2 linked regions of the Azospirillum brasilense genome follow. Each later gene encodes a partner of the first gene's protein in a complex. Links are inferred from orthologs where the notes say so. Each region holds a gene or a part of one and is shown on either strand. Other genes may lie near its edges.

Region 1 (3,044 bases):
GCGCCGCCCACATCCGCGACGGCGCGGCGCTCGTCCGCTTCCTGCACTGGCTGTCGCAGGAGGCGCCGTCGGGCACCGTGACGGAGATCGCGGCGGCGGACCGGCTGCTGGCCTTCCGCCGCGCCAACGACCGCTTCCGCGGTCTCAGCTTCGACACGATCTCCGGGGCGGGGCCGAACGGCGCCATCGTCCATTACCGGGTGTCGGAGGCCACCGACCGCCGGCTGGAGCCGGGCAGCCTGTTCCTGCTGGACAGCGGCGCCCAGTATCAGGACGGCACCACCGACGTGACGCGCACCATCGCCATCGGCGCGCCGACCCCGGAGATGCGCGAGCGCTTCACCCTGGTCCTCAAGGGGCACATCGCGGTCAGCACGGCGCGCTTCCCGCGCGGCACCACCGGGTCGCAGCTCGACACTTTGGCCCGCCTGCCGTTGTGGTCGCTGGGGCTCGACTACGACCACGGCACCGGCCACGGGGTGGGCAGCTACCTGTCGGTGCACGAGGGGCCGCAGCGGATCTCCAAGGTGCCGAACAGCGTTGCGCTGCAGCCCGGCATGATCCTGTCCAACGAGCCCGGCTACTACAAGACCGGCGCCTACGGCATCCGCATCGAAAACCTGATCGTCGTCCAGCCGCTCGACCTGCCCATGGCGGAGCGGCCCATGCTGGGGTTCGAGGTGCTGACCCTGGCCCCCATCGACCGCAATCTCGTCGAACCAGCGCTGCTGACCCAGGCGGAGATCGCCTGGCTGAACGCCTACCACACCCAGGTGCGCGAGACGCTGGAGCCGCGGCTCGCGGGCGGGGCGGACGCCGCCGTGGCGCACTGGTTGAGGCAGGCGACCTCCCCGATCATCGATTGATGGGAAATGGGCCGGGATGGACCCTTGTCGGCGGCTGGACGGCGCATGAGGCGAGAATCAGCCCGTGCGTTCGCCTGTGAATTCTGGCAAGGTCCCCACCCGGCGCAGGGGTATGCCCCTTCGGACCGCCGCCGGACGCGCGTCCGTGCCTTGGAAGCGATGCCTCATCGCATCGGGGCCCGGCGGATTTTCGGTGGTCTTGGTAACCCGATATTTACGGGCGTACGTCACTGTGGCCGTGAGGGATGACTTTTCGGCAGACTTAAGGCATCACAGTCGGACCAGACCGACCTCGGCGCACGCCATGCCGCGCCGGGCGGGCTGAACGCCGGGCCGGGGCCTAGCAACGGAAGAATGCGGAGACGCGTAGATGAAGATCCTTGTCGTCGATGACTACGCCACCATGCGGCGCATCGTGCGGAACCTCCTGACCCAGATCGGCTACACGGACATCGACGAGGCCGGCGACGGCGTCTCGGCCCTGCAGAAGCTGCGCGAGAGCAAGTTCGGCCTCATCATTTCCGACTGGAACATGGAGCCGATGACCGGCCTGCAGCTCCTCAAGGAGATCCGCGCCGACGCCAAGCTCGCCTCGACCCCGTTCATCATGGTCACCGCCGAAAGCAAGACCGAGAACGTGATCGCCGCCAAGCAGGCCGGTGTGAACAACTACATCGTCAAGCCTTTCAACGCCGACACCCTGAAGCAGAAGATCCAGGCCGTCATCGGCGGGTAAGGAGTGGTTGGGTTGGATCAGCTTCCGCAGCTTTCCGAGGAAGAGTTCGACCAGATCGAGGAAGCGATCGCCCGCACGACCAAGGGGCGAGCCTTCCTGCGCCGCTTCCACCGCCGGGCCCACGGGGCCGCGGCGGAGGAGGTGCGCAAGATGCTGCTGGAGTTCCGCAGCTCCTGGCATCAGCAGAGCGAGGTGGTGGAAGCCTCCAAGCACGTCGAGGTGCTGCGGCGCGAGCTGATGGAGATGGCTGCCTCCATCGAGCAGGCGCGGCGCGAGGTCGCGGCCCTGCGTCCGCCCGACGCCGGCGGCGACAAGATCACGTCGGCGACCAACGAGCTGGACGCCATCGTCATCTCCACCGAACGCGCGTCCTTCGAGATCCTGAACGCCGCCGAGCGGCTGATGGACCTGTCGGGCAAGCTGAAGGCGGACGGCGCCGATCCCGGACTCTGCTCCGAGATCGAGGGGGAGGTGACCAACATCTTCACCGCCTGCTCGTTCCAGGACCTGACCGGCCAGCGCACCAGCAAGGTGGTCAACGCGCTCCGCTACATCGAGCAGCGGGTCAACGCGATGATCAACATCTGGGGCGTCGAGAAGCTCGCCGGCATCCAGGTCTCCCATGAGAACACGGACACCCGTCCGGACGCCCATCTGCTGAACGGTCCCCAGCTCGACGGCCTCGGCGTCAGCCAGGCCGACGTGGACAGCATGTTCGACAGCCCGGCGATGGCGGTTCCGCCGCCGCCGGCTCCCGAACCGCCGCCGGCCGCCGCCGCTCCGGCCCCCGCTCCCGTGGCGGCCCAGACCGGATCCAAGGCGAGCCAGGCGGACATCGACAGCCTGTTCGACAGCCCGGCTCCAGCACCGGCCGCTCCGGCGAAGGCCAGCCAGGCGGACATCGACAGCCTGTTCGACAGTCCGGCTCCCGCTCCGGCCGCGGCGCCGTCGGCTCCCGCCCCGGCCCCCGCCGCCAAGAAGCCGGTGCCGAAGCCGGCCTCGGCGGCCAAGCCCGCCCCGAAGCCGGCCGCTCCGAAGCCGGATGCCAAGCCGGCGGCCGCCCCGCCGCCCGCGGCGGACGAGCCTCCGGCGCCGCTGGATCAGGCGGCCATCGACGCCCTGTTCGGCTGACCCCGCGGTCAACACGACGGTTCGGCGTCGGATTTGTGAAGAGTTGCCGCCGCGCCAGACGGCCGGCGCATTGGGACCTGAAGTTTGCTATGACGATCGTCGCCCGCCGGGTCGATGCCGGCCTTGGCGGGCAGTCCTGACCAGACGGGCCGGCGTGCGCGGATGCCCCGGACGTCCCTTCGGAAAGAGGCGCAGCCCGCATGAGGAATCTCTCGAAACCCTTCATGGCGGAGCTTCAGAAGGCCCGCCGGACCGGCAACCCCTACCAGGCGGTGGTGGACGACGCCGCCCCCCTGGCGCCGGCGCTGGCC
Region 2 (3,260 bases), 990 kb from region 1 along the record:
TGCGTCCAGGCGCTCCTCGTCGCCTCCCGGCACGCCGCCGAACAGAACCGTACGTTCGCCATCGCCCAGCCGTCCGAGGTCCTGGCGGAAGCCTGCGAGGATCTGGGGCTGGACGGCTGGTTGAAGCAATGGAGCCAAGCGTGAAGAAGAAGGTACTCACCGTCGACGATTCGCGGACCATGCGGGACATGGTCTCCTTCACGCTGAAGGGCGCCGGCTACGACGTGGTCGAGGCCGCCGACGGCCAGCAGGCGCTGGGCGTCATCGGCGCCAACAAGGTGGACCTCGTCATCACCGACCTGAACATGCCGGTGATGGACGGGCTGACCCTGATCCGCCGCCTGCGCGCCACCCCGGCGCACCGCACGCTGCCCATCCTGATGCTGACCACCGAGGCCGACGAGAAGAAGAAGTCCGAAGGCCGGGCGGTGGGGGCGACCGGCTGGATCGTGAAGCCCTTCAACCCGGAGAAGCTGATCTCCGTCGTCCAGAAGGTGTGCGGCTGACGCCGCGTCCTGGCTTGTGAGGGGGCGTCCGTGGAAGACCTGAGCCGGTTCAAGCAAACCTATTTCGACGAAAGCGCGGAGCTGCTGGAGGTCGCCGAGGCCGGCCTGCTGCGGCTGACGCCGGGCGAGGTCGATTCCGACGAGGTCAACGCCATCTTCCGCGCCGTCCATTCCATCAAGGGCGGCGGCGGCGCCTTCGGCTTCACCGAGCTGGTCGCCTTCGCGCACGAGTTCGAGACGGTGATGGACGGGGTGCGCAACAACACCGTCCCCGTCACGACGGAGCTGGTGGACACGCTGATCCGCGCCAACGACCTGCTGGGCCAGATGCTGGCCTACGCGCGCGAAGGCGACCCCGCCCCGGCGGGGACCACCGACGGCACCGTGGCCGCCCTGCGCCGCCATCTGTCGGGCGGGGCTCCGCAGGTCCAGGCTCCGGCGGCCGCCCCCGCCGCTCCGGCGCCCGCCCCCGTCTACGCCGACGACGAGGACGACGAGGCCGGGCTGTTCGGCGACGCCATGGCGGCCATCGCCGCCGCCCGCGCGGAGGAGGACCCGGTTCCCCCCGGCAAGCTGCGCTGGACCATCGTCTTCCGGCCGCGGCCCGACCTGCTGATGTCGGGCAACGAGCCGGCCTTCATGCTGCGCGCGCTGCGCCGGCTGGGCGACGCCACCGTCGAATGCCACACCGACGCCCTGCCCAACCTCCAGAACCTGGAAGCGGAGCTTCTCCACCTCTCCTGGACGGTCACGCTGATCGCCGACGCGGACGTCGATCTGGACAAGATCAACGACGTCTTCGAGTTCGTGGCCGACGACTGCGACATCCGCATCACCGCGGAGGCCCCGCCTCCCGCCGCCCCCGAGGCGCCGCCCCCCGTCACCGATCCGGTGCCCGTCGCCGCCGCGGCCCCGCAGGCGGTGGTCGCCGCGGTCCCCGAAGCGCCCCCCAAAACCCTCGGGGCCGACGCTCCGAAGGCCGAGGCCGCCCGCCCGCGCCCCAACGGCGGCGGGGCGGAGCACGCCGGGCTGACGAGCCACACCATCCGCGTCGATCTCGACAAGATCGACCGGCTGGTCAACATGGTCGGCGAGATGGTTATCACCCAGGCGATGATCGCCGAGCATGTGCGCGAGCTGCCCCCCGGCGAGTTCCAGGAGCTTCTGGAAGGGCTGGAGCAGCTGGCCCAGCACACCCGCGAGCTGCGCGAGAGCGTGATGTCGATCCGCGCCCAGCCGGTGTCGAGCGTCTTCTCCCGCATGCCGCGGCTGGTCCGCGAATGCGCCGCCACCACCGGCAAGGAGGTCCAGCTCGTCACCAGCGGCGAGACGACCGAGGTGGACAAGACGGTGGTGGAGAACCTCGTCGATCCGCTGACCCACATGATCCGCAACTCCATCGACCACGGGCTGGAAGGGCCGGAGGAGCGGGAGCGCGTCGGCAAGCCGCGCGCCGGCACCGTGCACCTGTCGGCGCAGCACCGCTCGGGCCGCATCGTCATCGAGATCACCGACGACGGGCGCGGCATCAACCGGCCCAAGGTGCTGTCCAAGGCCATCGAGAAGGGGCTCGTCCAGCCGGGCGCCACCCTGTCGGACGAGGAGATCGACAACCTGATCTTCCTGCCCGGCTTCTCCACCGCCGATCAGGTGTCCAACCTGTCGGGCCGCGGCGTCGGGATGGACGTGGTGCGGCGGAACATCACCTCGCTCGGCGGGCGCATCGGCGTCTACTCCACGCCGGGCGAGGGCTCGCGCTTCGTGCTGTCGCTGCCGCTGACCCTGGCGGTGCTCGACGGCATGGTGATCTCGGTCGGCGAGGAGCGCTTCGTCCTGCCGCTGACCAACATCGTGGAGAGCCTGCGCCCCAAGGCGGCGGACCTGCACGGGCTGGTCGGCAAGTGCGACGTGATGATGGCCCGCGGCGAGTATGTGCGGCTGGTCTACCTGCACCAGCTGTTCGGCATCCCCGGCGCCGTCGCCGACCCCACCCGCGCGCTGGTCGTGCTGGTGGAGACGGAGGACGGCTCCCGCCTCGGCCTCGTCGTGGACGAGGTTCTGGGCCAGCAGCAGGTCGTCATCAAGAGCCTGGAAGCGAACTTCCGCCGCCTCGACGGCGTGGCAGCCGCGACCATCCTGGGCGACGGGCGCGTCGCCCTGATCCTGGACGTCGCCGGCCTGCGCGAGATGAGCCGGCACATGGATTCCAGGGCGCCGCGTCCGCCGTCTTCGCCGGTGGCCGCGCTGCCCGCACCCGCACTCGAACCGGTCTGAGGCCACAGCGATGAGCAGTTCCACCGCGCTCGCCACCGTCGGCGGTAGCCGCACCGACGCCCGCAACGACGTCATGGCGGTCAACGCCGCCGAGGAGCAGTACGTCACCTTCACCGTCGGCAGCGAGGAGTACGGCGTCAACATCCTGTCGGTCCGCGAGATCCGCGGCTGGACGCCGGAAAGCCGCCTGCCGAACCTGCCGGACTATGTGCGCGGCGTCATCAACCTGCGCGGCATCATCATCCCGATCTTCGACCTGCGCGCCCGCTTCGGCGGCGGCGCCACGTCGGTCACCAAGCGCCACGTCGTGGTGGTCATCCAGGTGGGGGAGCGCACCCGCGGCATCCTGGTCGACGCCATCTCCGACATCCTGGCGATCGGCCACGACGCCATCAAGCCGCCACCCGACGTGGACGGCGGCATGGTCGACGCCGAGTATCTCAGCGGCCTCTACACCGCCGACGACCGCATGGTCACGCT

The links.
Region 2: the proteins of D3869_RS04805 (region 1) and D3869_RS09500 are in contact, whole or in part, in a solved structure (PDB 1A0O), measured with the Escherichia coli proteins. The link is inferred for Azospirillum brasilense from one-to-one orthologs.

The regions. Positions count from the first base shown.
Region 1 is NZ_CP032345.1:971,693-974,736, reverse strand. The notes cover bases 192-2,919. They hold D3869_RS04805 (chemotaxis response regulator CheY), read left to right. Parts: upstream 192-1,236; coding sequence 1,237-1,602; downstream 1,603-2,919. Other genes in these bases: D3869_RS04800 (protein phosphatase CheZ), read left to right, coding at 1,606-2,733; D3869_RS04810 (M24 family metallopeptidase), read left to right, coding at 192-866. Outside these bases: more of D3869_RS04810, read left to right, coding at 1-191; D3869_RS04795 (protein phosphatase CheZ), read left to right, coding at 2,934-3,044. UniProt on the Escherichia coli protein: Involved in the transmission of sensory signals from the chemoreceptors to the flagellar motors.
Region 2 is NZ_CP032345.1:1,965,239-1,968,498, reverse strand. Bases 215-3,158 are described here. They hold D3869_RS09500 (chemotaxis protein CheA), read left to right. Parts: upstream 215-536; coding sequence 537-2,780; downstream 2,781-3,158. Other genes in these bases: D3869_RS09495 (chemotaxis protein CheW), read left to right, coding at 2,791-3,158; D3869_RS09505 (response regulator), read left to right, coding at 215-506. Also shown: D3869_RS09510 (STAS domain-containing protein), read left to right, coding at 1-144; more of D3869_RS09505, read left to right, coding at 129-214; more of D3869_RS09495, read left to right, coding at 3,159-3,260. UniProt on the Escherichia coli protein: Involved in the transmission of sensory signals from the chemoreceptors to the flagellar motors. CheA is autophosphorylated; it can transfer its phosphate group to either CheB or CheY.